4 regions of the Virgibacillus natechei genome follow, and region 1 is predicted to be linked to each of the others. Evidence: riboswitches for the same ligand, from Rfam matches in the RefSeq annotation. Region 1 holds a riboswitch; each other region holds the start of a gene.
What was found. A riboswitch is a leader RNA that binds a small molecule or an ion and turns the genes downstream of it on or off. The one in region 1 is predicted to bind thiamine pyrophosphate.
Positions count from the first base shown of each region.

Region 1 (7,858 bases):
GAAAGTATTCCATTAATCTGTTATCATGGATAGTGATAATGAATAGAATTATAGGGGGTTAACTTTTGGATGATAAAGGAAACATGAGTCAGCAACAAATAGAAAAATTTAAAAAGCTCGGTAGTCGTTTCGGCATTATTGTTGGGATACTGATCTTTCTTCTCGTAGTCGGAGTTATTGGGTTTCAATGGATTGTCGATTATATATGGATGGATTCGCTTGATTTCGGTAACGTGTATACTACCATTTTAGGCAGTAAAGTAATGCTTGGAGTAGTTGGTTTTATCTTATTTTCGGTAGTTACTTATTTCACGCTATTTTGGATAAGAAGGTCCTATACGAAACATTTTGATTCGCATCAACTGCCACCTATTATTCTGAAACGGAAAATAATGAATGCTTTGCTTTTGGGAGTTGCGATTATTGCCGGAGCACTTGGAAGTTTAATTGTGCAAGGAGTTGGCTGGGAACCTGCCTTGAAACTTTTAAACTATGCTTCATTTGGACAAACAGATCCGTATTTTAATATGGATATATCATTCTATATGTTTGTACTTCCATTCTTAGAGTTTATTGTATATCTATTACTAGGTTTGGGAATCTTTTTCCTCATTGTGGAAGTTGGAGCGTATTCCGTTTTTAATATGTACAGAATGAGTCGTTCAGCTCAACTGCATATGGGAATAACGCTAGGTATCATTGGGGTACTTTTGGCTTTTAATCACTTACTTGAGCCATATGGAACATTGTTGACGAATCAGGTAAACGTTTTTCAGCAGAGTGTCGTGCACGGATTAAGTTACACGGATAATTTAATTAACATACCAAGTTCTTATATATTGGCAGGAGTTGCAATTATCGGTACTGTTTGGGTGATTGTTGCTTTAGTAAGAGGGAAGCTTAATTCGATGCTAATTCCAATTGTGGCGTATGTCGTATTAGTAATTGCGGGGCAACTCGTATCTGCTGGTGTTCAGAATTTTGTCGTCTCACCAAATGAATTTTCCCAGGAAGAACAATATTTGGAGCATAACCTTAACTTTACGCAGGCTGCTTATGATCTAGATAATATAGAAGAAAGAGAAAATCCAGGGAATGATTCGTTGGATGAGGAAATGATAGAACGCAATGAATTGACGATGGATAATGTGCGGGTTAATGATTCTAGGCCGCTGCTTGATGTATATAATCAATTGCAGACATTCCGTACGTATTATCAGTTTAATGATGTTGATATTGATCGGTATGAAATTGATGGTGAATATGAACAAGTCTTTATCGGTGCAAGAGAATTAAGTACGGAAGATTTACCTGAACAAGCACAGACATGGTTGAATCAAACGTTGAGATACACGCATGGATACGGGGTTACAATGAGCCATGTTAATGAGATAACGTCACAAGGTCAACCGGAATATATGCTGCAAAACGTTCCACCAGAAGGGGACCTGGATATAACTCGTCCACAGATTTACTTTGGGGAAGAGGATTATGGAAATGTAATTGTTAATAGTGAAGTCGATGAATTCGATTATCCTTCAGGTGACGAAAACATGACCAGTCGCTACGAAGAAGAAGCGGGAATCCAGCTAAATGGAATGAATAGACTGCTGTTTTCATTGAATGAGGGTTCTTTCCGTATGTTAGTTTCCGATCAGGTGACTGGAGATAGCCAGTTTCTTGCAACAAGGAATATTATGGATCGTGTCAATCGAATTGCACCGTTTTTCGAATATGATCAAGACCCGTATATCTTTGTCAGAGATGACGGAAGTCTTGCCTGGATGCTCGATGCTTATTTAACGGCAGAAAGCTATCCGTATTCGGAGGGTTATGACGGCAATAATAATTACATTAGAAATTCAGTTAAAGTAACGATTGATGCATATACCGGTGAGGTCGATTTCTATATAGCGAATCCGGATGACCCACTATTACAAACATATCACAATATGTTCCCGGAACTTTTTACAGAGGAAATTCCACAGGATGTACAGGCCCACTTCCGTTATCCTGAGAGACTCTTTACCATTCAGGCCTCGATGTACGGGACTTATCATATGTCTGATCTAGAAGTATTCTATAATCGAGAAGATGTCTGGGAGTTCCCGACAGAGCTATACTTTGATGAAGATATTGAGATGGAGCCGTATTATGTTACGATGGAACTGCCTGAGTATGAGGAGGAAGAATTTATTCTGATGATGCCATTCACACCTCGAAACCGTCAGAATATGATTGCCTGGATGGGCGTGCGTAATGACGGGGAACATTATGGTGAAAAGTTTGTATATAATTTCCCTAAACAGAAAAACGTATATGGTCCACAGCAAATTGAAAATCGTATTAATCAAGATAGTAGGATTTCTCAAGAGTTGAACCTCTGGGCACAAGGTGGTTCAGAAGTTATACGTGGAAACTTGCTTGCTCTTCCGATTGAGGACACGGTCATGTATGTAGAGCCAATCTATATTGAGTCTTCCAATGAAACCTCACTGCCTGAAGTGAAACAGGTTGTCCTTGCTTATGAGGATCACATTGTCATGGAAGAAACATTTGATCAGTCTTTAGAACAAATGCTGACACTCATTGATCCTGAAACCGAGGTTGATGAGGATCAAATAGATGAGGAAATCGAAGAATCAGAAGAGCCGACAGGGCCATCTATAGAATTAGAAGAGGAATTAGAAGAGTTTTCAGGTCTGTTTAATGATTATCAAAATGCACTATCTGAAGGAAATTGGAATGAAGCTGCAGAAATTATGACAGAGCTTGAAACCAAAATAAATGAATCAGAATAATTATTTCATAAAGAAGAAGTGCTCCATTAAATTGGAGTACTTCTTTTTTGCTTTTCAGATAGGATAGAAAATAGCCCTACTTTTCAAGTTCTATTTCAATATCAATCTCTTCTCCTATATCTTCCCAGTCCTCATTGGATGCACCACTGAAAATCAAACGAATCGATTCAATATCTTCTGCTTTGGAATTTTCTAGAATATAAAAGGACGATCCAGATTTCGTGACCGGACCGATGAATTCACCATCAATATGCTCGCTAAAGAACATATCAGGTTCTAATTGCTCACCGGTATTCGTAGTCAAAGTAGCTTGTGATGCATAAAATATAGTATCCTCTTCCCTTGTATTTTCAACTTCCATGTCTACTTGGATATATTCCAGTTCCTCTGTGATCTATGAATCTTTGTATGTATATGCTTGCTTTCTTTTATTAAGTGTGCCTATACTAGTATTTAGAAACTGAATATATAAGTAATTCGACTAGGGGAGCATCTAAATGCTGAGAGATTAATTCGACCCTTTGAACCTGATCTAGATAACACTAGCGTAGGGAAGTGGAACTGGCAATTTTTTGGTGAATATTACTGTTGCTAAACCCATTCCTATTATACTAGTGATGGGTTTTTTGTTATATTTGCTCTCTTACTCAAAAGAGGTGAGACCATTCTAAATCGATTCTTTAAAGCAGTCTAATTATAAACACGTTCTCAATAGAAAGGGGAATATATGATGAGCAACTTATTTACGGATCAATTGTGGAAAAGAGTAGAACCAATTTGGAATTCTTACTTGGAACATCCTTTTGTTAAAGGTATTGGTGAAGGATGGTTAGATCACGATAAATTTAAGCATTGGTTGAAACAGGACTATGTCTACTTGATCGAGTACTCCCGTTTATTTGCCTTAGGAAGTGCCAAAGCGGACGATTTAAAAACAATGACAGCATTTGCGAAGCTTCTGTATGGTACGCTGGATATGGAAATGGAATTGCATCGTGAATATGCTAGTAAATTTGGTATTTCAAATGATGAGCTTGAAGCAACTAGGCTGGGATCTACTACAACGGCGTATACCAGTTATATGTTGAATGTATCTCAGCGTGGTGGAGTTGAAAATGTTGTGGCATCCGTACTTGCGTGTGCATGGAGTTATAACTTTATAGGAAAGGAACTTGCAAAATGGCCAGGAGCATTAGATCATGAATTTTTTGGTCGTTGGGTGAAAATGTATTCTTCTGATGAATTCACAAAAATAGCCGAGGATTGTAAGCATCTGATAAATGAAATAACGAAAGGTAAACCGGAACGTGAATTAGCTATGTTAGAAGATATTGTGGTCAAAACAAGTTTATTTGAATATATGTTCTGGGATATGGCAGAAAGTAAAGAGGATTGGCCAATTAATTTATAAGAGGATGTTCAAAAAGTCCGGTAAAAATGACACATCGAATTTCTTCGTTGGCTTGCTTTTCCGTTGTTCACGTATTAATTGCATACGTTCCACTACTCAAAGCTACGCCGCCTTGAACTTCTCGGTCCTTTTTATCCTCCTTTTTGAACACGCATTATAAGTAAAAGTAAATCTAAACGTCTCAAAATATCCTTTCGTAAAAACATAAAACCTACTTGACTTATCGGAATAATTAATATAGAGTGTATATTATAACTTAATAATCTTATCAAGAGAAGCTGAGGGAGATGGCCCTATGACGCTTCAGCAACCTCTGACATTGTCAGGAAGGTGCTAATTCCACCAGGAGAAATCCTTGGGAGATAAGAGCGGATAAATTAACAATCAAAAGCCCTCTTTTCTCAAAAAAAGAAAAGGGGGTTTTTTAAGTTTTCAGCTCATTAAAGACAGGATAATCTTATAGAAAATAAAACAAGAAAGGATGATCACCATGGGTGAAATTGTTGTATTATCGGGAAGTCCTTCAGAATTTTCCCGTTCCGATCATGTGCTTAAATATTTAGGAACCTTACTTAAACAGGAGAATTTTTCAGTGACACATATTTCGATCAAGGATGTGCCACAAGAAGATTTATTTTTAGGAAAGTTTGACAGCCCTGTTATTCAAGATATAGCCACGTCAATCCAAAATGCTAGAGGAGTCATCGTGGGAACGCCAGTATACAAGGGAGCTTATTCAGGCGTCCTTAAAGCATTACTGGATATTCTGCCGGAAGATGTGCTCAAGCACACACCAGTGTTGCCACTAATGACAGGTGGAAGTCCCTCTCATTTACTGGCAATTGAGTATACATTGAAACCAGTATTAGCGACATTAAAGGGGCAGAACTTGAAAGGGCTCTATTTACTTGATAGTCAAATTGATAAATATAAGGAACATCCTATTGTTGATGAGGAAATCTTACAGCGAACGAAAAAGCAACTTTTTTATCTTATCGAATTAGTAAATAATCAAGCTAGTCTTGTTTCGATTTCGAAGTAACAATCGAAAAATTAAAGGAGGCATATAGATGGTAAAAAAGAGAATTTACCTGAATGCATTTGATATGAATACGCCTGGACATCAGTCACCTGGGTTATGGACCCACCCAGATGATGAGTCTTATCGTTATAAGGATAGTGATTACTGGATAGAACTGGCTAAAATTTTAGAAAAAGGTCGGTTTGATGCGATTTTTCTTGCGGATGTGTTGGGAACGTATGATGTGTATAACGGATCAAGGGATGCAGCTGTTAGTCAAGGGGCACAGGCTCCGGTCAATGATCCGTCACTCGTTGTTCCATTAATGGCAGCAGTAACGAAGCACCTTGGCTTTGGTGTGACAGCTTCTGTCACGCATGAGCACCCCTATACATTTGCTCGTCGTATAACGACATTGGATCATTTAACAAAGGGGCGTACCGGGTGGAACATTGTTACTTCTTATTTAAAAAGTGCAGCAATCAATATGGGATTTGCGGATCAAGTTAAACATGATGAGCGATATGATATAGCTGCAGAATATTTAGAGGTTGTCTATAAGCTTTGGGAAGAAAGCTGGGAACACGATGCTGTTAAGGTGGATAAAGAAAAGGGTATTTATTCAGATCCTGACAAGGTTCATGATATCAACCACGATGGAAAATACTTTAAAGTTCCAGGTGCACACTTAAGCGAGCCCTCTCCACAGCGCACACCTGTTATTTATCAAGCAGGGGCATCTGCGAAAGGTCGTGCATTTGCAGCTAAAAATGCGGAATGTGTGTTCATCGGTGCACCAACGATTTCCGCAACGAAAGATACGGTTGATAAATTGCATGCTGATATCGAGAAAGCTGGAAGATCACCAGAAGAAGTGAAAATCCTTACGATGTTCACACCAATAGTCGGACAAACGGAAGAAGAAGCGAACCGTAAATTTAATGATTATAAAAATCACATCAGCCAGGAAGGGGCATTTGCCCTATTTGGTGGATGGACCGGTATTGATCTATCCGAATACGACAAGGAAGAAAATTTACGCTATGTAGAGAGTGATGCGATTCAGTCTGCAGTAGAAAATCTCACGAAAATAGATCCTGATAAACCATCAACCGCAGAAGACATTAAAGATTTTGTAGGGATTGGCGGAATGGGTCCTTATACCGTTGGGTCACCAGAACAAGTAGCTGATACGATGGAATCGTGGGTTAATGAAGCTGGAGTTGATGGTTTTAATATTGCATATGCAGTGACTCCAGGAACCTTTAAGGACTTTGTTGAATATGTAGTACCAATTCTTCAGGATAGAGGATTGGTTCAAAAAGAATATGAAGGAACAACACTAAGAGATAGTTTATTTAGTCAAGGAGATCAATTGCCGGCACATCACCCTGGAAAAAATACGAAAGGCGTGCTGGTAACCTAATATTTTCTAAAAAACACGAACACGAAAGGAAAAGGACCTGTACCACATAATCAGTGGGCAGGTTCTTTTTTATCTTCTAAGCGTGGAGATTTGACATCGAACCAATAAAACCGGTACACTGTATTCAACAAAGTTGAATACAGATATATTGAGTTGAATAAGAATAGGTTTATAGAAGTGTAGATGCAATGTTATTATTTGATTTTTATTGTAAGCGCATTCTCATTGTCTATGGAAGAAGTTACAGATTCATGTTGATGAATGGATTCACAAGTAACAGAGGAGGAGTAAGTATGAGAAATTGGCCAGATTTTGTTGAGATAAAAGAAGTGTCACCTCGTGATGGCTTGCAGAATGAAAAAGGTTGGATTTCTACTGATGATAAGGTTGCTTGGATTAATATACTTTCAGATTCAGGTGTAAAGGAGATTGAATACTCGTCGTTTGTGCATCCAAAATGGATACCTAATCTGTCCGATGCACGGGAAGTTGGAAAGCAGATCAAAAGGAATCCGAATGTTTTCTATTCAGCACTTGTACCAAATATGAAAGGGCTTGAACATGCTTTGGAAGCTGGTATAGATGGCGCTTCGGTGTTCATGTCTGCTAGTGAGACGCATAATAAGAAAAACATTAATAAATCAATAGCAGAAACGTTTCCTGTGCTCCAGGAAGTTATTCAAGAGGCGAAACAAGAGAGAAAACGTGTAACGGGATATGTTTCAACCGTATTTGATTGTCCGTTTGAAGGGAAGGTTACACCAGCACAAGTCATCCGTGTTTGTGATCAATTGTTTGCGTATGGCGTTGACGATATATCGCTTGGTGATACAATCGGTTCCGCCGTACCTTCACAAGTGGATCAGTTGCTTGAAGCGGTCTTATCCCGCTATCCGAAAGAAAAAATCATTATGCATTTTCATGACACAAGGGGAATGGCTATTGCTAATATCCTGAGATGCTTGCAATATGGTATAACGCGATTTGATAGTTCCGTTGGAGGTTTGGGTGGTTGTCCTTATGCACCGGGAGCAGCAGGCAATGTAGCAACGAATGATGTATTATACCTTCTTCATGGTTTAGACGTGAAAACCGGCATTCGGGAACTTAAAATACAAGAGGCTGCCTTGTTTATCCAAAGTAAACTGGGAAAGGATCTGCCGAGTAAGGCTCTCGCCCATTATGTAAGTACAGCATAA
Region 1 covers NZ_CP110224.1:1,482,518-1,490,375, forward strand. Annotated here, with positions in the region: gene OLD84_RS07790 (UPF0182 family membrane protein) at 84-2,801, shown strand; gene OLD84_RS07795 (hypothetical protein) at 2,878-3,162, opposite strand; TPP riboswitch at 3,275-3,372, shown strand; gene tenA (thiaminase II) at 3,532-4,212, shown strand; SAM riboswitch class I at 4,475-4,581, shown strand; gene ssuE (NADPH-dependent FMN reductase) at 4,703-5,254, shown strand; gene OLD84_RS07810 (LLM class flavin-dependent oxidoreductase) at 5,283-6,659, shown strand; gene OLD84_RS07815 (hydroxymethylglutaryl-CoA lyase) at 6,953-7,858, shown strand.

Region 2 (7,858 bases), 920 kb from region 1:
GAAAGAACCATATCAAATACGGATTCATTAAAAGGGAGGGCCTCAGCGCTCCCCTCTATAACTTCCACTGGTAATTGTAAGGATAAGAACCGCTGTCTTGCCTTATCCACCATTATCTTGTTGGAATCTAATGACGTAACCGTACATTGATACTGTTCCTGAATATATGCAGAGGTTTGACCGGTTCCACAACCAACATCAAGAACGGACTTCTTTTCATCTAAATTTTCTGTCGCTAATATAGCTTTTGTAAGCTTAAGTCCCCCAGGATGTGCACCCCCAACCCCAAATAATGCCAAAAAATCGAGATATGAATGTTTCAATTTAGTGCCCCTTCCCCCTTCTATAACCTACCCCTCATTGCTTAATGTTTGTGTTGGGGCGAGTAATCGCAAATGTCTTCGGTGGGACGAGTAAGCGCAGTCCCAGCCCCAGTACGTGCTAATGCCGGCGGTGCGACTGGTAAAAAGCACAGGACTAGAAAGTAACTACCATACATTATGATTTTTGGATAAAATAGTTCATTACTATATTTAATTCCAAGCTTGTAAAAAGAATTACCCTCCTACAAGCTTGGATATTTAGAAATGGAAGGATAAATAACGAGCCCTGTCATTACGTTACTTTCAAATCAAGAGATTCCTATTATTTACCTTGTAAAAAATTTGGAAACCATTGGACCCACTTGCGTAATCATCGGACTTACCTGGTTGTATATCCCGTGCATTTGTTGGGCAGTTGATGATATTTTCTCAAAATCCCACCGTCCTTCAGGTGTTTGAAATTGAGACTTTAAACTTGGTTTGTTTGGCTGTTGCCCTTGAGGTGGCCTTTGAGGTGGCCTTTGAGGTGGCCTTTGAGGTGGTCTTTGAGGTGGGCCAAATTGAAAAGGTGGTCCAGGTGGACGTGATTGAAATGGTGGCATTGGTCGTCTTGGTCTTGCAGGAAACATAAACATTACACCTCCTATTTAACGGTCTGCTACATCGTATTCAGAATAACGTTTTATGAGAAGGTTTTTGTCCTGTTTCACAAAAATTTTCTAGTGAGTATCAACCATTAGTAACAATTGTTAGTAAAATGCATACTTTATCAGACGAGATGTGTAAATAGGGGTGTTACGATGGGTGTTATTAGAACAGATAAATGGTTAATGGACTCTTATGATAAGCCGATAGATATATGTGAAAATTTGGAGAAATATTTTGATGGTGCATCAGCTTCCGAAATATATAATTACTTACTTTCCCATGGAATGTACCGGCAGCCATCCAGAAACGGAAACAATGAGATAGTCGATCATTTAAAAGAAAAGAAGGTTTGGCATATCGTGCAAGATGAAAGTCAAAAACTAAGAAAACTGTGGTCAGGACCAAATATCCCCATTTTCATTTTTCCATCTGATACGAGCAACAGAAAACTTAAACAAGATTTTAATGGTAAATCCGGGCTAGCTTTCAAAAATAAGCTATTTTTATTTATTTCCAATGAAAATAAGGAAGAAGAAATACGAGCATTATTCGCACATGAGTATAATCATATATGCCGCTTGTCCAAATTTAAAAAAAGTGAAAAGGATTACGTATTGCTAGACACAATCATTCTGGAAGGATTAGCGGAGAATGCTGTACGTGAAAAATTTGGAGAAGAATACCTTGCTAATTGGACTGCGTATTATTCAAATGAAGAACTCAAAAAGTTATTTAATCATTTAATTCTACCGAAAAAAGATGTACACAATCAGGAGAGAAAACATCAAGAAATATTGTACGGATTACGGTTTTATCCAAAAATGGTAGGTTATAGTGTTGGCTATTATTTAGTTAAAAAGTATATAGACGAAAATAATACGTTGAGTAAGGATTTACTTTCTTTTCCTACGTCTAAAATCGCACAAATAAAAACGGAGTGATTATAAAGAGATAAGAACAGACGAAAAATACCCGTCTGTTCTTTATTTTTAAGCCTTAAATAAATCCTACCAATGGAAGTAAGGCCAACGTACCAATGGATCCTAACGCAACGCCCATTCCTAAACCGCCGCCATAGCCTGGTCCAGCAAAGCCGCCGTAGCCCCCGAATCCTCCGGGTCCACCATAACCGATGCCGCCGAAGCCTCCATAGCCAAAACCACCAAAGCCACCTTGACGACCAAGTGGCTGCAAATATACATTATGCTCATCAACGTGACAAATAACCCCTCTATGAGTTACTCCAGTACGCGTTTTAATTTCAACAGCTCTTCCTCTATATTGTTGGCATAGTCCATAATAATGTCCAGCTGACATTCATTCACCCCCGTATCTTTATGAAGCATACGACAGTATATGTACTTCCTGTATTATCGTAATGGACAATTGCATTAGTTATTGGTGAAAAATTATTCTAGAGAATACTTCAAACATATTTTCCATTTTTTAATTCCAAGGCGCCAAATTTGGGATAGTGTCCATATCACTAATTGAATCATCTACATATATTACTAACAAATGAACATATGGAGGTGTTTTATTAATGAGTGGAGCTGTTGCAGGAGCAGGCTATGGTGGAGGCTTCGCCTTTGTCGTAGTATTGTTTATCCTATTAATTATTGTTGGTGCTTCTTTCGGTGGTTACGGATATTAAGAACTGAGTTAAATAAAAAATAATGTTAGGAGTGTTTCTATGTTTGGATATGGCGGCTACGGAGCTGGATATGGTGCTGGTGCCTGCGGGCACGGATATGGCGCACCTGGTGCCGGTGCTGGCGGCGGTGGATTTGCGTTAATCGTCGTACTATTTATTCTCCTCATAATCGTAGGTGCGGCTTGGTTTTAAATTTCACTAAAAACTAACTTGATTCGCAAAATAATAAGCCTAAAAGTTTTCAAGCTGTCGAGTATCTCGGCAGCTTGTTAATTTAGTAGAGATATTTTATCACTATTTCCCGGGAAATGACGAAATATAATTCCGTACATATTTACTTTCCGCGTTTTTTCTTTGCTTCATCATATTCCTCTTGCGTTATCTCCCCTTTTTCGAGTCTTTTTTTCAAAACATGAAGCGAATCTCTTGGAGGAGCTTGAGATTTACCTGCTCTAAAACGAGTTAAAATGACGATCATAATGATTAGAATTATGACGGACAAGATAATACGTATTACAGATTCTGTCAGCATTTTATCACCTCTTTATTACAATTACCTTTTACACTTGTTTTTAATCATACGGTTAGGCATCGTTTAACTGGTAGATCGACTAAACAGGATTTTCGTGAAAAAGAAATCTTTTTTGCGTTTGACGTTTTTCACGGGACGTTTCCTTTCCTCTGCCATTCCATACTAGCATGTCCTGTACGTCTATCCTTACTAAATGAGGTTTTATTTTATGCTTACTTAAGATTGTGCAATTAATTATCTGTTGAATGATCGACGGAATAGGTGGACACTTATGTTATATTTATAAGAAAGATAACGGTGTACATTATTCCCATAGTTAAATAACGCAAATAAATGAGGTGGCTTTTTTGAATAAAATAAATAAACGAGTAAAGAGTGCAATCTATGTACGTCATTTTGAATCCATATTTAAGTGCCCTACCTGTGGTTCATCTATGAAGGTTTCTGAATCAAAAAGTTTAACCTGCTCACGTAATCATACATTTGATTTTACCAAGCAAGGATATCTCAACTTAGCAACAAACCAAATGAAAACAAAATATAGTAGGGAGCTTTTCGAAGCTCGAAGAAAGCTTATGACAGAAGCTGACTTTTTTGACCCTCTAATTCAGTTTATTTCCACTGTGATAAATGAACACAGTGGAAATAAAAAAGATGAAATAGCTGTGCTCGATACCGGTTGCGGAGAAGGCTCACATCTTAGTACCATCTGTGATAGGCTGAGCTCTGATTTTAAAAAGGAAGTCATGGGAGTAGGTATTGATATTTCGAAAGAAGGTATTTTGACAGCTGCCAAGAACTATTCAGATAAAATCTGGTCCGTTGCTGATCTAACAAACACACCGTTTCAAAACGGTACTTTTGATGTTATTCTTAATATCTTATCACCTTCAAATTATGAAGAATTCAATAGACTTTTAAATACGAATGGGTTAGTCGTAAAGGTAGTCCCTCAAAGTGATTACTTAAAAGAATTAAGAGAGGGTCTTTTTGATGATCCAGAAAAACAGCGTTATACGAATGCTGAAACTGTTAAACGTTTTAATGAGAATTTCCATTTTGTAGATCACTCAAGGCTACGCTATACCGTGAATCTAGATAACCCATTTATTCAGGCACTCGTTCAAATGACGCCTTTATCATGGGCAGCTACAAACGAGCAAGTAAATTCATTTTTAGAAAAGGACTCTGCTGAAATAACCGTTGACCTGGATATTCTAATTGGTAAAAAAACATAAAGTTATGAAACAAGTCTAGTGATCATGGCTTTAACAATAAAACCATCTATGTTAAAATAGACATATAAACTAAATAAGCAATAGTGGCACTAGGGGAGCTATATATGGCTGAGAAGAACTGCATGGTTCTGACCCTCTTACCCGAACTGGATAATACCAGCGTGGGGAAGTGTAGTCGAACTTTGGGTATAATTAACTTTATATGACAAACCATACAAACCGACTGCATTCCTCTGAGAGTGCAGTTTTTTTATTTCTGATTTTAACTTGGGGCCACGACCATTGCGAAAAAGGAGCGTTTCATATGACGAATCAATCTTGTAACGATAGTAACATTGCAGGAGTTAGCTTTTCGCTTCACCCAATGAGTGACAATTTTATCCAAATTATCGAAGGTGCCTTAAATGAAGTAGACACATCTAAAGTTTGGATGAATACAGACGACGTAACGACCACTGTACGTGGAAAACTTATTCACGTATTTGACGTGACAAAAGCAATCTTCACACATGCAGCAAAAACAGGAGAGCATATTGCATTCCAAGCCACCTATTCATTAGGATGTCCTGGTGATTCTTCAGGAGATGTTTATATGTCAGAAGATGAAAGTCCTGTTAACCGTGATCAGATAAAAAATACCAAACAACCTGTTGCAGCAAAATTTTCACTTTACCCACTAGGTGGTGGAAATTATATGGACATTATCTATGACCAAATTGAAGCAATGAAAGAGCATGTTACTGTCTCATCAGCACATTACTCTACTCACCTCAATGGAGAAGCCATTTCAATATTTAATGGGTTAGAGCAAGTTTTTCAGACAACTGTTGAAGCAGGTTCCAGTCATACGGTTATGACCGTTTCTATCTCAGCAAACAGCCCTAGCCATAAATAAGAACTAACAAATAAGCCAGTCACGAATCGATAAAACACGAGGAGTGACTGGCTTTAAACTTGGAGTATCTTGTAAAGGAAGGGATGTGGTCATAATACAATACCGCCTTTTCTCTTTGACAAGTAACTATTAGCTATATCTACTTACTCCATCACAATACTTAAAAACATCTTTCCAATATTAATCATTGCTCGTTCATCTACATTAAACCTTGGGTGATGATGCGGATACGTAGCGTCAATCTCCGAGTTTCTGCCACCTACTGTGAAATATACACCTGGTATTTCCTTTTGATAGAATGCGAAATCCTCACTTCCCATCATTGGATCAATGCGATTCAAATTTTCTTCACCAACTAGTACAGCGGCTTTTTCTTGCACATTTTTTGCTGTTACAGGATCGTTCCAAATCGATGGGCAATCTTTTACATACTCGTATTCAACCGTAGCACCAGCCGCTTCACAGGTGGATTTCACAATTTGTTCCATAGCTTTTTCTATAATAGCCCGAGAATCCTCATCAAACGTACGTACTGTCCCTTTAATGACTGCAGTGTCAGGAATAACATTGGTCGCATCACCACTAATAAAAGAACCGACTGTCACAGCGGCAGAACGCTGTGGGCTCACCCTTCGACTAACAATTTGCTGCAGGTTCACAACTAATTGACTGCCTGTTACTAACGGGTCCACCGTCTGATGCGGTTCAGAGCCATGTCCACCCTTTCCATGAATTTTAATAAAGAAGTCATCCTGTGCTGTGGAGTTATACCCTTCTTTCACCTTAACTGTGCCAAATTCTTCTGAAGCCATGACATGCGCACCATAGATAACATCAACACCATCCAGACATCCATCCTCGATCATCAACTTTGCTCCACCAGGTGTTGCTTCTTCGCCAAATTGATGGATGAACACGACTGTCCCTGGAATTTCCGCTTTCACTCCCGTTAAAACTTTTGCTACACCAAGCAGGGTTGCCGTATGCACATCGTGACCACAAGCATGCATAACTCCAGGAATCCGTGACTTATACGCTAGATCATTCTCTTCCTGAATAGGGAGCGCATCAAAGTCTGCACGTAAGGCTATCGTTTTGCCAGGCTTCCCACCTTTTAGCGTTCCGACTACACCTCTTTCACCTACTCCCGTTCTCACTTCTACTCCTAAATTCTTTAAATAAGCAGCAATTTTTTCTGGCGTATTTACTTCCTGATGTGAAAGTTCTGGATACATGTGAAGATCTCTCCGAAATTCCACTAATTCAGGATATATTTCCTGTAATTTACTATATAAATGTTCCAACATATTCTCCTCCTACCAAATGAACATATGAACAACAGTTACAAATATTGCTCCCAACACATACCAAATTACAATTAATGGCCAAACCCATTTCACCCACTTAACCCATGATATTTTAGCAAGGGCTAACGCAGCCATCAGAACACCAGCCGTTGGTGTTAAGATATTGGAAATACCATCACCAAATTGGAAGGCTAATACAGCTGTCTGCCTGTCAACACCTACCAAATCTCCAAGTGGAGCCATAATTGGCATACTAAGCGCAGCCTGCCCACTTCCAGAAGGTACTACAAAGTTTAATAGGCTTTGGGTCACGAGCATCCCCATAGCTGTTAATCCTGTCGGCAATCCGGAAACTAGTGAAGATATTCCGTATAAAATGGTGTCGATGGTATTTGTGTCTTCCAGTACAACTAAAATCCCATAAGCAAAACCAACTACAAGAGCTCCTAAGACCAGTTCTTCGCACCCTTTCAGAAATGATGTCGCAATTTCATTCACTCTCATTTTAGCGATAAGCCCGATGACAATACCCATTAAGAAAAATAATCCTGCAATTTCTCTCATATACCAGCCTTCGATGGTAACACCTAGTGCCAGACCAATTATCGTTAAAATCAAAACACCAATAATGGCCCCCTGTCTCTTTGTCATAGCGGCTTGATCAGCTAAACTTTGTTTGACGTCTCTTCGCTGATCCTCTTCATAAACCATACTTTTTAAAGGATCTTTTTTAACTTTTCTTGCATACCTCATAACATACAAAATACTTACAGATAGAAAAACAACAAAAAAAACAGCCCTGATTCCCATCCCTGAAAAGGTTGGTAAACCAGCAATTCCTTGTGCTACTCCTACTGTAAATGGGTTCATAAACGCTGCCGTAAAACCGGCATATACACCGATAAGCACCATCGCCGTTCCTACCATGGAATCAAAACCAACCATCATAGCGATTGGTATCAATATGATGATAAAAGGAATGGTTTCTTCAGCCATACCAAAAGTTGCTCCGCCTATCGCGAAGGCTGTCATCGTTATCGGAATTAAAAACAATTCCTTCCCAGCCAACTTCCTCGATAAGGAACCAAACGCACTCGTTAAAGCATTGGTTGCATTCATAATTCCGAATGCCCCACCAACAATAAAGATGAAGAAAATAATTTCTGCACCTTCAACCATCCCCGCATGAATGGATTGAAATATCTCAAAAAAACCAATCGGTTCAGATTCTACTTCACCATATGTACCGTCAACGACCGTT
Region 2 covers NZ_CP110224.1:559,506-567,363, reverse strand. Annotated here, with positions in the region: gene OLD84_RS03275 (class I SAM-dependent methyltransferase) at 1-323, opposite strand, end outside; gene OLD84_RS19425 (YppG family protein) at 650-925, opposite strand; gene OLD84_RS03265 (DUF2268 domain-containing putative Zn-dependent protease) at 1,124-1,912, shown strand; gene OLD84_RS03260 (hypothetical protein) at 1,968-2,288, opposite strand; gene OLD84_RS03255 (YjcZ family sporulation protein) at 2,515-2,625, shown strand; gene OLD84_RS03250 (YjcZ family sporulation protein) at 2,665-2,817, shown strand; gene OLD84_RS03245 (SHOCT domain-containing protein) at 2,960-3,157, opposite strand; gene OLD84_RS03240 (putative RNA methyltransferase) at 3,505-4,395, shown strand; TPP riboswitch at 4,477-4,580, shown strand; gene OLD84_RS03235 (YkoF family thiamine/hydroxymethylpyrimidine-binding protein) at 4,700-5,290, shown strand; gene OLD84_RS03230 (M20 metallopeptidase family protein) at 5,434-6,597, opposite strand; gene OLD84_RS03225 (YfcC family protein) at 6,607-7,858, opposite strand, start outside.
Region 2: linked by a shared signal. The riboswitch ahead of OLD84_RS03235 (YkoF family thiamine/hydroxymethylpyrimidine-binding protein) and the one ahead of tenA (thiaminase II) in region 1 are both predicted to bind thiamine pyrophosphate.

Region 3 (7,858 bases), 910 kb from region 1:
GTTACGTTAGGAGATGGGGGAGAGGATCTGGAAAATGCTCCAGACTTTTCTGTATCTGAAAATATAGACGATGCATACTTTGAGATTCTCGAAAAACATGAACACTTAACGAAATTTTATAAGGATATATTAGGTTTTCGCATTTTTAAATGTTATTAGTGCCCTGATAAATATCATGTGAAGTCTTGTCACTTGTTCCAGATATCATTCAAAAGGGTGGTGAAAGGTTAATGACTATTAGAGTAGCTACTTATAGTGAAACACAAAAAATTTTAAAGTATGCTCCTGCTGTATTAAAAGAAGCTACGGTGGGTTATTATGAACCAAGGCGAGATATAGCGCGGCAATTAGCGTCCTCCTTTTTAATTGGTGGTGGGTATTATATTGTTTATACCGAAAATAATGTTATTCAGGGTTGGGTTGGTGTAGGAGAGATCTTTGATAATTATTCCAGTGAAAAGATCGGTTTTATTCCAGAAATTTATGTTATGCCAAATGATAGAAAAAAGGGAATAGCAGATAAATTATGTAAAGAAGTATTTAGAAAACTGAAAGAAAGTGGACATAAAAAAGTACAATTAAATGTGTTCTCAGGGAATCATGCAAAAGATCTTTATCACAAACTTGGGTTTCAAGATATATCCACAATAATGGAGAAAGGTTTAGATGGCGATGACCTTTAACTTTTGTCTAAACAGATGTTGTATACGGATGTAAATTGTGATTTTTTGATATAATATTAATTGAAGTAAGAGGTAAGTGATATATTATGTCAGAGGTGACCCTATTGAATAAAGTTCTTTTAGTAGATGATGAACAACGGATGCTAGATTTATTGGGACTGTACTTGAAGCCATATAATTATACGTATAAAAAAGCCCTGGGATCCAAAGAAGCCTTATCTTACATGGAACAGGAATCTTTTCAGCTTGTTTTACTTGATATTATGATGCCAGATTTAGATGGTTGGGAACTTTGCCGAAAGATTAGAAGAATTTCGGATGTCCCTATTATTATGATAACTGGTCGCGACCAACCAGGTGATATCATTAAAGGACTGCGATTAGGTGCTGACGATTATATGATTAAGCCATTTCATAAGGATGAATTATTAGCCAGAATGGAAGCATTGTTACGCAGGAGAAATCCTAGGAATCCTAATCAAGTATTTGCGAGGGAACAATTAATTGATTTGGTATGGGGATACACTTCCGTTACGGATGAAAGAACAGTAGATTCCCACGTGAGGAATATGCGAGGGAAAATTAGAGATGCAGGATTTCCAATCGATAAGCATCTAAAAACAGTTTGGGGGGTAGGATATAAATGGATGAATGCTTAACGTTTTTTCGTTTTGATTAAGTGCGAAACGAAAAAAGAGCTATTGCAGGGAACAGCTCTTTCAGAATAGATTATTCTACGATCAATGTAGTTACCATGTCATCATGTCCTTCACCACATGGGATATTACAATATATGGTGTATTTACCAGGTTCATCTGCTGTAAATGTTGTCTCGCCCTCACCATCAAGATGTACATCAAGTTCATCGATGGAAATTCCGTGCATACCTTCTTCATTCGTGAGCGTTAGACTAATTTCTTCACCAGCTGGTACTGTGACGTCTTCGCCTAAGTCAAAGTTAGTTGCAGTTATATTAACTTCATTGGCGGCATCTCCTGCTCCTGCATCTTCACCACTCGCCGGTTCACTGCTATCGCCACCACCGCAGGCTGCAAGAATCAAAACCAGGCCTAAAAATAAAGTTGCTAATAGACTTTTTTTCATAAATAAGTCCCCCTAAATGATATTTAATTACCTTTACAATAATGATTATAGAGATTAAATATGCAGTTTTTATGGAGAACTTAAGGCAAATCTATGAACAATAATGCACAAGCTAAATTATGAATCTTTTAATGAAGCTTTTTTCTAAAAGATTGTGACTGTGGTTACTTGTCCCACTGAAAAGAATTGTTGTTTTGATACAAAATCTATAAAAGACGACATAGTTTGAAATTAAGGTTGATGCTTTTTACCCGCTACGGAAATACACTACGCTTTCCGCGGGTGACCCGTGAGCCTTCTCGAACTCCGTTCTGCGGGGTCTCACTTTGGCCACTGTTCCCGCAGGAGTCTCCGTGTATTTCCTTCGCTGGTATTGTTCATTGTAACTTTTTAGAAAACTTCGGCAGCATTATATCCCATGAAAAAATCGGTGTTTGTATTTTTGAGGAGTCTCGCGTCTTCCGCGGCTTCTAACCGTTTTCTTCATGTGAGAAGAACTAATCAAAAACGTTAATTTCATGGGCTACAACAAATCGATAACCAGAATGCCTCAGATCAGCGAAGGCAGAATACGTAGACTCCTGTGGGAACAATGGTTTTCGGTGGGGCGAGCATTTACGCGCAGCCCCAGCACGTGACCGAAGACCCCGCAGCGGCGATCTTCCGCGAGGAGGCTGAGGCCGTGCCCACGGAAAGCGGAGTATTCTGCCGTAGCGAATCCAAGCACCAACCATCATTAGAACGAGAGGCAGCGTCACGAAAGAGAATTGTCACTGCGTCGTCTTTTATATCAACTCCGAAAATGTAAAAACAACAATACTTACAAAAAGAGCCTGTAATAGATGACGATTCCTTATCAAGATGTAAACCTCGATAAGGGACCTTCGCTTTTTAAAAGTTAAATTTAACTTCTGTATTTTCCTGGTCTTCTACGCCTTTCATATAATCAATTCTACGCTGTGCGGATGCTTGGGTTACTTGCTCATCCGCATGGTACGAGGAGCGTACAAACGGGCCGGCTTCACAATGGCGAAATCCCATTTCTAATGCAATTTGTTTTAGTTCTTCAAACTCATCTGGATGGTAATAACGCTCGACCGGTAAGTGTTTTTTTGTTGGTTGTAAATATTGACCGATTGTTACAATGTCTACATCGTGAGCTAATAAATCATCCATTGCTTGAATTAGTTCTTCCTTTGTTTCACCAAGCCCAACCATAATGCTTGATTTCGTAGGTGTATCTGGAGCGATCTCTTTCACACGCTGTAAAAGCTGTAATGAACGGTCATACATCGCTATTGCTCTAACTTTTTTTGTCAAACGCCGTACGGTTTCAATGTTGTGGTTAAATATGTCTGGTCCGCTATCCATTAGTGTATGCAGACTCTCATAATCGCCCTTCATATCAGAAGGTAAGATTTCAATGGTGGATCCAGGATTTTGGGTGCGAATTTGTCGGACTGTTTCAGCAAAAACTGCTGCACCGCCATCTTTCAAGTCATCGCGTGCAACTGCTGTAATCACCGTATGCTTTAACCCCATAATGGCAACAGATTCAGCAACTCGTTTCGGTTCTCCCCAGTCGAGTTCATTTGGCAATCCTGTTTTCACTGCACAAAAGCGGCAACCACGCGTACATGTATCGCCTAAAATCATAAATGTAGCCGTTTGTCGTTCGCTCCAGCACTCATAGATATTTGGGCATCGTGCTTCTTCACAAACGGTATTTAATTTCTTGTCCCGCATCAGGTGCTTAAGCTCTCTGTATGATTCATTGGTGTTAATCTTCGTCTTCAGCCATTTCGGTTTACGTATATACGTTGCTTGTTCTGCCACTTATAACACGCTCCTTCGATTTATTATTCCATAACGATGAATCATATTTTGTATTCGCTAAATGGTATACTTCTTCCCACTGGCTTTTCGATAGCTCTATGGGGTTTAGCTCAATATCTAACCCTGTTCGAAAACCTTCTTTGAAAGCTACTGTCATCATGTCATACGTATGCTTTTGGTTCGTTAGCTGATCAATGGTAATAGCCTTTTTTTCAAAGGATTCACGCTTTCGTTGTTTTATCGCTTCAGAAGGGAAAAGGAACATGTCAAATAACATCTCTGCGTCAATACTCATAGGAATGGAACCATGTTGCAGAAGGACACCTTTTTTCCTTGTTTGTGCGTTACCAGAGATTTTCTTGCCATCAACGACCATTTCATAAGATGCTGGCTTTTCAAAGCAGATAGCTGTTCTGTCCTTATTCCTTTTCTTTTCCGGTATGGCATAATCGGCTTGGATACCTAAATTTTTATACCCCTCCAGAACACCTTTTGATAACACATAGTAGGCTTCTTTTACCGACTTTGGAAGGGAAGGGTCCTGTTCAGAAATGACAAGACTATATGTAAGTTCATTGTCATGTAATACAGCACTTCCTCCAGTTAGCCGACGGACGTATTGACAACCGTGTTTCTCCAGAGCATTAAAATCAATCGATTTCTCTGCCTTTTGAAAATGGCCAACGGTTAAACTGGGTACTTTCCATCCATAAAGCCGTAATGTGGGTGGAATTTCTCCTTTGCTATGCCAATTTAATAAAGCTTCATCCAATGCCATATTAACTGCTGCATTGTGGAACCCGGTATTCAAAAAACCCCATTCTTTTTCCAAAAAATCACCTCCGATTATAAAAAAAATTTTTATAAACAAGCTAGAAATTAACGTAATGAGCCCTTAGGGGGAATTCGTCTAATATTGTATACTGTTCCGATTGAAATACATGGTTTTAATGTTAAAAAAAACAGACTACATCCCTTAAGAAATGCAGTCTGTTTGTATGTTTATTCCTAAACATATATGAATATACAAAAAAACGCACATCCCCACGCTAGTATTATCTATTTCGGGTACAAAGGGTCAGAACTATTCAGTTCTTCTCAGCTACTTTTACAGCACCCCTAGTGCTCATCGTTATATACAATTTCTATACTTAGCGTATAGGAAATACTTCCAATTGTAAAGGAAATAACTGTTTATTTTGTTTTGTTGAACAAAGGGAATTGGCTGAAAACGAGGCTAAGTCGTATTTCTTTTCCTCTAAAGAATTAATGGTTGATTTCAAGCTTTAAACTCCCATGTATCAAGTCTTTAATTTCATCGGTTTTTCCTTTGTGTAATAAATCTACAATCTTGCTTCCAACGATCACACCATCACAATAGGAACTGAGATCACGGGCTTGTTGGATATCTGAGACCCCGAATCCTGCCAAGACAGGGACGGAACTGTGCTCCTTCAGCATCTGCAGGTAATCTTCTACCATTGCGTCATGTACCGTGCGAGCTCCCGTTGTTCCCGTAACAGAAACAGCATAGAGGAACCCTTCCGATCGTTTTGCTAGTTCGACCAAACGCTCTTTCGGACTTGTCATTGCTGCAAGTCGAATAAAAGCAATCGAATTTTCCTGTAAGTGTCCAGCTAGAATCGATTCCTCCTCTAACGGCAAGTCGGGAATAATCACACCGTCAACACCGGATTCCCTGCAATCAACAGCAAATTTTTCTGTACCATATGCTACGATCGGATTTAAATACGTCATTAAGATAATAGGAACAGAACGATTTTCTTTAAAATCCTGCAATTTCTTGAGTATGGACATAAGTGTTGTTCCATTTTCCAATGCGCGAATCCCTGCTTCCTGAATGGTTGGGCCGTCTGCAACTGGATCGGAAAAGGGGATGCCAAGCTCAATTGCTGCCACACCACATTCCTGTAAAAACTGAATCCGTTCTTCTAAACGATCGAGTCCACCATCACCAGCCATAATGTAAGGGACAAATAATTTCTCATTAGCTGCTTGTTTTTCCTGAAAGGATTGATCTATTTTTGATTTCCCCATATTATTTTTCCTCCAATCTGTCTTTTACTTGTTCAACATCTTTATCACCACGGCCGGACAAGCAAATGACCAATGTCTGATCTTGTTTCATTTCTTCAGCGAATTTCATGGCATAAGCCACGGCATGTGCGCTTTCTAGTGCTGGGATAATTCCTTCTGATTTGGATAATTCCTGTAATGCATTTAATGCTACTTCATCTGTTATCGATGTGTATGTCACACGATCTGTTTGGTGTAAATGACTATGCTCAGGGCCAACACCTGGATAGTCGAGACCTGCTGAAATGGAGAACGCCTCTTTAATTTGGCCATCGTTGTCCTGTAATAAATGGCTTAATGTCCCATGTAATATACCTGTCGTACCATGAGATAATGTAGCAGCATGGTTACCAGTTTCCAAACCTTCCCCACCAGCCTCAACACCGAATAGCTTTACATTTTGGTCCTGAATAAATGGATAAAACATTCCCATCGCATTACTGCCCCCACCCACACAGGCAACAATGGCATTCGGTAACGCGCTCGTCTGATCAACAATTTGTTTTTTTGTTTCCTCGCCAATCACAGATTGAAAGTCACGAACTATTTTTGGAAAAGGATGTGGGCCAACGACGGAACCTATAATATAGTGGGTGTCATTCACATGACTTACCCAGTAGCGTAAGGCTTCGTTGACTGCATCTTTTAAGGTTCCACTGCCATGCGAAACACTTCGGACTTCAGCTCCTAATAATTCCATTCGAAAAACATTCAATTTCTGGCGACGAATGTCCTCCTCACCCATAAAAACGACACAATCGAGATCCAGTAGTGCACAGACTGTGGCGGTCGCTACCCCGTGCTGTCCTGCACCTGTTTCAGCGACCACTTTTTTCTTCCCCATTCTTCGTGTTAGAAGGGCTTGGCCGACTGTGTTATTAATTTTGTGTGCACCGGTATGGTTTAAGTCCTCGCGCTTTAAATAAATTTGCGGTCCACCTATTTTTTTCGAAAGTTTTTCAGCATAGTAAAGCGGTGTTTCACGACCTACATACTGTTTAAGGTAATAATTTAGTTCGTCAATAAATTCAGGATCATTCTTTGCCTCGTCATATGCTTTTTCCAACTCAATTACGGCCGGCATTAATAATTCCGGGACAAACCGCCCGCCGAAATCACCGTATTTTCCTGTTTTGTCAGGCATTGTGTATGTTGTCAATTGACTCATCCTTTCGTGTGCTTTTTGCTAATCGGATAAAATTCATGATCTTTTTAGGATCCTTTTCGCCGTTTGTTTCGACGCCGCTAGAAACATCAACGCAGCCAGGGTTAACTTGCTTCCTTGCCTGTTGGATGTTTTCAGGTGTTAACCCACCAGCTAACATAATTTTTGCTCGATCAATGGATAGATTGCGCGTTACATCCCAGTCAAATACAGTTCCGTTGCCTCCGCGGTTTTTCCCAAAAGGACTATCGAGAAGATAAAAATCACTCGGATACGTATGCATTGCTGAAAAATGTTCAGGCTCGGCTGGAAATGCTTTAATAATTTTGAATGGAAGCTGTTCAGCCAATTCTGGAGTCTCATCCCCGTGAAGCTGAATGAAATCTAAACCAACAAGTGTTGCGATCTCCGTCATTGTCTCGATTGTTTCATTTACAAAAACACCAACTTTTTTAACGGAAGGGGGGATCGACTGAGCAATGGTAGCAGCATCTTCGGCTGTGATTTCGCGTTTACTTGGTGCAAAAACAAATCCGATAAAGTCAGCGCCAGCATTTACTGCGGTCTGAGCTGCCTCTTCTGTTTTAATCCCACAAATTTTCACCAGCACGTTCTATCTCACCCCTTTTTCAGGGGTTGGTACCTTTAGATCCTGAAAGGTTTCTGTTAGATTATCCGCACGCATCAATGTTTCACCAACTAGAATGGCATCTGCACCAGCTTCGCTGACACGTATTACATCTTGTTTTGTTTTAATCCCACTTTCACTGACAAGGATTGTATTCGGATTTGTTACCATAGATGCTAAATTATTGGTTGTCATCAGATCAACTTCAAATGTTTTTAAATTTCGATTATTTATTCCGATAATCTCTGGATTCACCTCAAGTGCCCGTTCCATTTCTTCTTCATTATGCACTTCACAAAGTACCTCTAAATCTTGGCTTAATGCATAACGATAAAGTTTTTTAAA
Region 3 covers NZ_CP110224.1:567,593-575,450, forward strand. Annotated here, with positions in the region: gene OLD84_RS03275 (class I SAM-dependent methyltransferase) at 1-159, shown strand, start outside; gene OLD84_RS03280 (GNAT family N-acetyltransferase) at 231-683, shown strand; gene OLD84_RS03285 (response regulator transcription factor) at 788-1,342, shown strand; gene OLD84_RS03290 (cupredoxin domain-containing protein) at 1,413-1,787, opposite strand; gene lipA (lipoyl synthase) at 2,679-3,623, opposite strand; gene OLD84_RS03300 (lipoate--protein ligase family protein) at 3,595-4,455, opposite strand; TPP riboswitch at 4,648-4,754, opposite strand; gene trpA (tryptophan synthase subunit alpha) at 4,890-5,681, opposite strand; gene trpB (tryptophan synthase subunit beta) at 5,683-6,879, opposite strand; gene OLD84_RS03315 (phosphoribosylanthranilate isomerase) at 6,857-7,495, opposite strand; gene trpC (indole-3-glycerol phosphate synthase TrpC) at 7,499-7,858, opposite strand, start outside.
Region 3: linked by a shared signal. The riboswitch ahead of OLD84_RS03300 (lipoate--protein ligase family protein) and the one ahead of tenA (thiaminase II) in region 1 are both predicted to bind thiamine pyrophosphate.

Region 4 (7,858 bases), 960 kb from region 1:
AGAAATACCAGTAAAGAAAATCTTAATGGGTAGCCCTGTTGAAAACGTAGTGAATAAAGGTTCATTAGCGAATGAGAGATCATTGGATTACTTTATTCAATTTGCTAGAAAACAAAATCAATAGTTAAAGGGCGAGCTTATATGCTCGCCCTTTAGACTTGCAAATAAGAACCAACATGACTCGCCTTGAGCGAGCCACCACCTATCATGAAAATAGATTTATTTTCATGATAGGTATATCGCAAAGCTAGCTCCATAATAAGTGTTTGAAAATTATATATCTCAAATTGTAGTTCCTATAATAATTTCACTTGAAATCACACGAAAAAACGTGTATATTATAGGTTGTTCCTAAAATTCATCCATCGGGGCATTAGCTCAGCTGGGAGAGCGCTTGGCTGGCAGCCAAGAGGTCAGCGGTTCGAGCCCGCTATGCTCCATCATTTATTCAAACAAAAGATTAGCAGGTCGTACTCAACACGACCTGCTAATCTTTTTTAATCGATCCACATCTTAATTTTTTACAGACAATTTAGTTAGATAATATATGGAGTAGTTTTCTATGAAGTATATAACAAAAGGATAATAAATTGAGGATAAGTTGAAGATATCATTCGTTCTAATAAATCACTCGAAATCCAATATGAATAGTAAACCTTACAATTTAATGTTTTAGTTGTACCTTTTTAAACAAATTTGTATGTCTATCCAACTGTGACTGAACATGCTTAAAATTACCTCTTGTTTCAACCATAAAATTATCAAGTTTGGTTTCTAAACGAACTTGACTTAATGCAAACAATTCTTGGTTCTTTTCCATATTGGTTTGATTTTCTTCCAAGCGGATTTGTCTTTCTTCCATAGAAGCTTGATTAATAGCAAGAAGTTCTTGGCTTGATACTAATTTTTCTTGACTTCTTTCAACTTGACCAAGTCTTTCTCCAAAAATGTTTAAACTTGCTTCAAATCGATCCTGTCTCTCTTCAAATCGAACTTGTCCTTGTTGTAGTATTTCCAAGTGTTCTAAAATAGTATTTAATTTCTCCTCCATTTGACTTTGACCCTCCTTTCTTTTCCTAATAGTATATCACGTTTCAAACAAAAATCTAGCAAAATAATAAAACTATTTACCCTTACTTACGTACTCTATCCCTCTTTCCTATTTGCCAAAAAATAAAGGAATCTACTAACTTTTGGCGAAACATAATGTATACAGGAAAAACAGGAGGCGTAGCATGAAAACAGTGAAAAAAGATAACATCGTTGAAGACTTTTATGGAACAAAGGTAGCTGATCCATATCGATGGTTGGAAGATTCATCCTCATTAGAAACCGTGGAATGGGGAAATTCCTTGGCAGCGCAATGCGATACCTATTTTTCACAAGCTGAATCAAAAGCGTTCGACAAACAGCGATTAGAGGAATTGTGGAATTATCCAAAGTTTTTTGTACCAAAACAAGTGAAAAGTAATTTATTTTACCAAAAAAATGATGGCTTACAAAATCAGGCTGTTCTTTACAAGCGGGGCGAAGAACAGGATGCTGTTGTGGTTGACCCTAACACACTTAGTGAGGACGGAACAATTGCAATGACGAACTACGCTTTTAGTAATGATGGAGCGTATATTGCCTATGCCACCTCCTTACATGGAAGTGATTGGCAGCAAATTCATGTAAGGGATATTCAGAGTGGACAAGACTTGGAAGATCATATTCGCTATGTAAAATTTACAGCCATTGCATGGGCACCAGATCATTCTGGATTTTTCTATAGTCGTTTCCCCGAGCCAGGAAGTGTCGAAAAAGAAGATGAAAGCAATTACAATGCCGTTTATTTTCATAAGCTCGGAACTAGTCAAGATGATGACCCTTTAGTTCACGAACAACCAGACGAAAAAGAGCTAATGTTCTCACCAATGATAAGCGATGATGAAAAACATCTCTGTCTACACGTATTTCAAGGAACCGCTTCAGAAAATAGAGTGTTTGTTAAAGCTATTGATTCAAAGGTGGAATTTATGCGTCTGCTCGATGATCAAAATGCAGGATACCAATACATTACAAACGAAGGTAGAATCTTTTACTTTCAAACAGACCTAGATAGCCCGAATGGTAGGGTTATTGCAATTGATCTGGATCACCCTGAACCTCAGAATTGGCAGGAAGTCCTACCAGAACAAGATGATGTCATGGATTCCGTGAAATTTATAAACGGAAAGTTCATCGTTGTACTCCTTCATGATGCTCATCATCAATTACACGTCTATAATCAAAATGGAACCTATTTATATCAAATTAAATTACCGATAATCGGTTCATTAACGGAGATGACGTGCCATAAAGAAACAGATGAAATTTATTTTGGCATGACTTCTTTCTTAAGTCCAACAATCATTTATCATTATGAAATGGACGATCCAGACGTTACTGTATTCGCTGAATCAACCCTACCTGTGGATACGACTGATTTTCAAACAGAGCAAGTCTTCTATACCTCAAAGGATGGGTCAAAGATCCCAATGTTCCTTACACATCATAATGACATTAAATTGGATAGCGAAAATCCAGTTATTCTAAATGGGTATGGTGGCTTTAATATTAGCAGAACTCCTTCTTTTAATCCTGCAATTTTACGATGGTTGGAAAAGGGCGGGATTTATGCTGTAGCTAACCTGCGCGGTGGAAATGAGTACGGGGAAAAATGGCATAAAGCTGGAATGCTTGAGAACAAACAAAATGTCTTTGATGACTTTATCGCTGCTGGCGAATGGTTAATTGAAACGAAATATACCAATCAAAAGAAACTCTCCATTATGGGTGGCTCAAATGGAGGTCTGTTAGTCGCAGCTTGTATGCTACAAAGGCCTGATCTATTTGGTGCTGTCATCTGCACGGTTCCTGTAATAGACATGCTACGTTACCATAAATTCACAATCGGTCGTTATTGGATACCCGAGTTTGGAAATCCAGAGAAACCAGAACATTTTCCATTCTTATATGCTTATTCGCCATTGCATAATATAAAGAACGGACAAAAGTATCCACCTATTCTCATAACAACAGCAGAAAGTGATGATCGAGTTTTACCAGCTCATGCAAAAAAGTTCGCTGCCACATTACTCGAGAAAGCGGATAAGGATTCAACAGTCATCCTTCGTCTCGAAGCAAAAGCGGGACATGGACTCGGTAAACCAACATCCAAAGTTATTGATGAATGGGCTGACTTTTATGCATTTTTAGATATGGAATTAAAATAGTATTAATCAAACGTTTGATCAATCATTTATTTATAGAAAATAGTTTCTATATCATGATATGTTTTACAAAATAATGTAAAGATTTTAACTTTACCCATGACAACCATCCAGCTATTTGTTATGCTAATGAGTGAATCTAATAATAAACAATTACTACTAGGGGTGCCCAATAATCACGGGGGCTGAGAGGAAAGTACGTTTACTTTCTGACTCTTATAGACCTGATCTGGTTAACACCAGCGGAGGGAAGTAGTTAGGCGATGCGATGATACGTCTAATCTATTTTCATAGTCACAGTCAGGTCCCTCAGCGGATCTGGCTTTTTTGGTTTCCCTATGAAAGGAGGAGAATATTGAATCGAACGCGTTTATTAACAACGATGGCTGTTTTTGTAGCAATTGGAACCATTACTGCACAATTATTATGGTTTCCCGCTGGAGTGGCACGAGCATACCCTGTTCAGCATGCGGTCAACGTCATGGCTGCCGTAATGCTTGGTCCAGGTCCTGCAGTCGTCATTGCTTTTATGATTAGTGTACTCCGGAATATGCTGGGTCTCGGAACATTACTCGCGTTTCCAGGCGGTATGGTCGGAGCATTTTTAGCTGGCTACCTCTATAAAAAAATCGGCAAAAAAGCATGGGCTGTATTTGGCGAAGCATTTGGAAGCGGGGTTATTGGCTCCCTATTTGCTGTACCATTTGCACAACTACTGATGGGAAGCTCTGTTGGTGCCTTCGCCTTTATGCCAGCATTTCTTGTCAGTAGTATTACCGGTGCGTTTATCGGTTGGTTTATCATATCAAAGGTTAAATATCAAAGTTTAGTACGCATATAAGAACAAAGCGCAAGCGCCCGTTTAGCAACGTACGGACTGGACTGAGCCGGAGGAGATAAAGGAAACATGCCCCTTCATAGGGGTATGCCGACGCCTGAGCGCAAGCCCGGTTTTAGTCGGCCTTCCTTAAGACAAGTAAGCCAATGTTGACTTTCACCACAAGGGTATAAGTGCGACTAAGCCTCTGGCAGAGCCAATCGGCAAGTCTTCTTTTCACCCACAGGGTATAAGTGCGACTAAGCCTCTGGCAGAGCCAATCGGCAAGTCTTCTTTATCGTACGGAGGTGAAGGAAGTCGCGCTAGTTGCTGGGCGCTGGAGCTGGACGTGGCTATTTCGATAACTAAGTTATCCATAGCATTTAAATTCTATAGTTTCCTATGCAATTAGAAAACTCGGCCGCTGCCAGTCAGGTGGTCAGATTGGCACCTACTTTCCTAACTTATTAGGAGGAGGACTTTCCATGACATTTACAGATGATTTAAGAATAGAAAACGAGGAGGCGGTTTACAGATGACTCAAGTTCCATCCGTACTTACTATTGCCGGCACTGACCCCAGCGGAGGAGCTGGTATCCAAGCAGACTTAAAAACATTTCAGGAACTCAAAAGCTATGGCATGTCGGTCATTACAACCGTTGTTGCTCAAAATACAACTGGCGTTCAAGATGTACACCACCTTCCTATTCAAATGATTGAGCAACAGTTGGAATCCGTGATTACGGATATACCAGTTCACGCATTTAAAACAGGAATGATTGCACATATTGACATGATGAAGGTAATTGCAGAAAAAATCCCAAAACTTGATGCCCCTTATGTAATGGATCCTGTCATGGTTGCTACAAGTGGTGATCCATTAATCGAAGAAAAAGCACGCCTTTATTTACGCGAAAAGCTTTTACCATTAACCACTTTGGTCACACCAAATATCCCAGAAGCAGAATATATTACTGGAGATAAAATTGATACAACCGATGATATGAAACAAGCAGCTGAGCAAATCGTGGTGAATTTTGGTGCTAACGGTGCCCTTATTAAAGGTGGACACTTAAAAGGTGATGCTGTTGATTTTTTATATGACGGGACATCCATGCACACGTTTTCTTCTAAACGAATCGATACAACAAACACACATGGAACGGGATGCACGTATTCAGCTGCAATCACTGCTTATTTAAGCCAAGGATTACCTTTACAAAAAGCAGTTGAAAAAGCAAAACATTTTGTAACAGCTGCTATTAAGCATTCCTTTTCAATTGGCTCTGGAAATGGGCCTACCAATCATTGGGCAAGCCGAGAAGAAAGGGTGAAACGATGAATCCAAACATTATTCAGGAAGTACGGGAAAATAATCCATTGATTCATCATCTAACAAATCAAGTGGTCATGAATTTCACCGCTAATGGTCTACTCTCCTTTGGCGGCGCTCCTATTATGGCAAAATCTGAAGAAGAGGCTGATGAAATAGCGTCGATTGCGGACGGCGTTCTGCTTAATATTGGCACTCTAACACCCGTGGAGCTTCCCGCAATGATTGCTGCAGGAAAAGCTGCAAACGAGAAAGAAATCCCAGTAGTACTCGATCCTGTAGGAGTACCAGCTACATCATTTCGCACATCTGCTATGAAAGAAATCGTACAAGAAGTGAAACCTACTGTAATCAAAGGAAACGCTGGTGAAATGGCCCACCTTGTTCAAATTCCTTGGGAAACAAAAGGTGTTGATTCGCTCGGTGGTGAGGATACTGAAGGGATTGCTGCAAAAGTGGCAGCAGACTATGACACTACTGCAATCGTTACCGGGAAAACAGACCTCATTTGTATAGGAGGAAAAATAATTCGTAATAAAACAGGTCATTCCATTTTGGCAAAGGTAACAGGAGCGGGATGTTTGTTGGGGTCTATCCTAACTGCTTGCTTAACAACTAGGTACTCTATTGAAGAACAGGCATTAGCAGCAATTGAATTTTACGGATTAGCTGCTGAATTCGCTGCTTCCCATGAAGAAGTAGCAGGTTCCGGAACCTTTATCCCCCGATTCATTGATGCACTCTCACTAGAGACCGAAGCACTCGAAAGGAGTAAATAAATGATGCCTCCATTAAGACAAAGCTTGCGTAAATACTTTATTATGGGCAGTCAAAATTGTGATCAAGATCCAGTACAAATACTAGAATCCGCAGCCAATTCGGGAATAACAGCCTTTCAGTTCCGTGAAAAAGGTGAAGGTTCGTTAACGGGTGATGCAAAATTGGAGTTAGGTAAACGACTACGTGAAGTGTGCAGGCAGCATAATATTCCCTTTATCGTTAATGATGATGTTGACTTAGCGTGTTTATTACATGCTGATGGCATCCACGTCGGACAGGATGATAGCTCAGTAGAAGAAATTCGCAAGCATTTTCCGGATAAAATTATCGGACTCTCTTTATCAAATGCTGACGAAGTTGCTAAAAGCCCTATTTCCATCATCGATTACATAGGCGCAGGACCTGTTTTTGCAACCAACTCAAAAGCTGATGCTAAAGCAACTGTGGGAGTAGAGTGGATGACAGCATTAAGAAAACAGTTTCCCGACTTACCAATAGTAGGAATCGGCGGGATCACCACAGATAATGCAAATTCTGTGATTAAAGCTGGAGCAGACGGCGTTTCTGTTATATCAGCAATAACCAAAGCAAAGAATACTAAAGAAGCAGTTAGAGCATTATAGCGCCTAACTACAACCTGAATTCCATATGTTCTTCACGAGGCGAAAAAGGTATATTTTTTCGCCTCTAATTATGAATTAAATACGGTGAAAAGTTTAATACAGAAGAAATCTAATAAAATACCGCCCAATCTTCTAAAATCATTCCCACCTGTAACAATCACCCATATATTATAGTGAATGATTTAATCAAGGGAGGAAATAAATAATGTATGATAAGCCACCACCGTATTATAACGAGAGGCAATTTAACCTATCACAGTTTATGTGGAATCAATTATTTGGACCTGGCGGGGCTCCTGGTACAGGTGGACCTTTTCCAGGCGCACCTGGAGGCTACCCTGGTGGCCCAGCGCCATTTCCAGGTGGCGAACAAACTGGTGCTGCACCAACTATTCCACCACCCGCTTTCATTCCAGAACAATCGCAATTTCAAACCTTTGCAGTAGATCCTGGAGGAATCCGTGGATGCATGTATCGCTTCACCTATGTCTGGTTACAGCGGGATGCTTTTTGGTTTTATCCGACCTTTGTTGGCAGAACCTCCATTGCAGGTTATCGCTGGCACGGTAATAGATGGACCTATTACGGAATCGATTTGGAAAGAATTGAGTCCTTTCAGTGCTTTTAATGCTCTATAAATCCAGTGCTTAGCCTTAAATTAAGTTAAATAGACAACCATACAATCACCCGTATCCTCTTCCTTCATAAAATAAAGAGAAGGAGGGATATCGTATGTATCAGTTAGCTTTATTATATTTAGCTACTTTTTTGGCTGGATTTGGATTAACAAACCTGGCTGAGATAAGTTTTATTACCGATAGTGTAGCAAGCTTCTTTGAGATAGTAGGAGCAATTGTTATGATTGTTTTCGCTCTCGCCCTTACTCACCTCGGACTTAGAGCGCTTTTTACACACCATTTTAAATAACCGTCTATCCTTGTGTTACATTTTCATAATAGATGGTGGTTTCTTATCTGCTAAAAAGTATGAAGGGCCTTCATTTCCTGAATATGTCAGGAAACGAAGACCCTTACTGTTCTATTATTTATTT
Region 4 covers NZ_CP110224.1:520,456-528,313, reverse strand. Annotated here, with positions in the region: gene OLD84_RS03040 (acetoacetate--CoA ligase) at 1-124, shown strand, start outside; tRNA gene OLD84_RS03035 (tRNA-Ala) at 368-440, shown strand; gene OLD84_RS03030 (hypothetical protein) at 665-1,051, opposite strand; gene OLD84_RS03025 (prolyl oligopeptidase family serine peptidase) at 1,236-3,257, shown strand; TPP riboswitch at 3,406-3,522, shown strand; gene thiW (energy coupling factor transporter S component ThiW) at 3,610-4,095, shown strand; gene thiD (bifunctional hydroxymethylpyrimidine kinase/phosphomethylpyrimidine kinase) at 4,607-5,413, shown strand; gene thiM (hydroxyethylthiazole kinase) at 5,410-6,183, shown strand; gene thiE (thiamine phosphate synthase) at 6,184-6,807, shown strand; gene OLD84_RS03000 (hypothetical protein) at 7,013-7,435, shown strand; gene OLD84_RS02995 (hypothetical protein) at 7,540-7,734, shown strand; gene OLD84_RS02990 (BCCT family transporter) at 7,849-7,858, opposite strand, start outside.
Region 4: linked by a shared signal. The riboswitch ahead of thiW (energy coupling factor transporter S component ThiW) and the one ahead of tenA (thiaminase II) in region 1 are both predicted to bind thiamine pyrophosphate.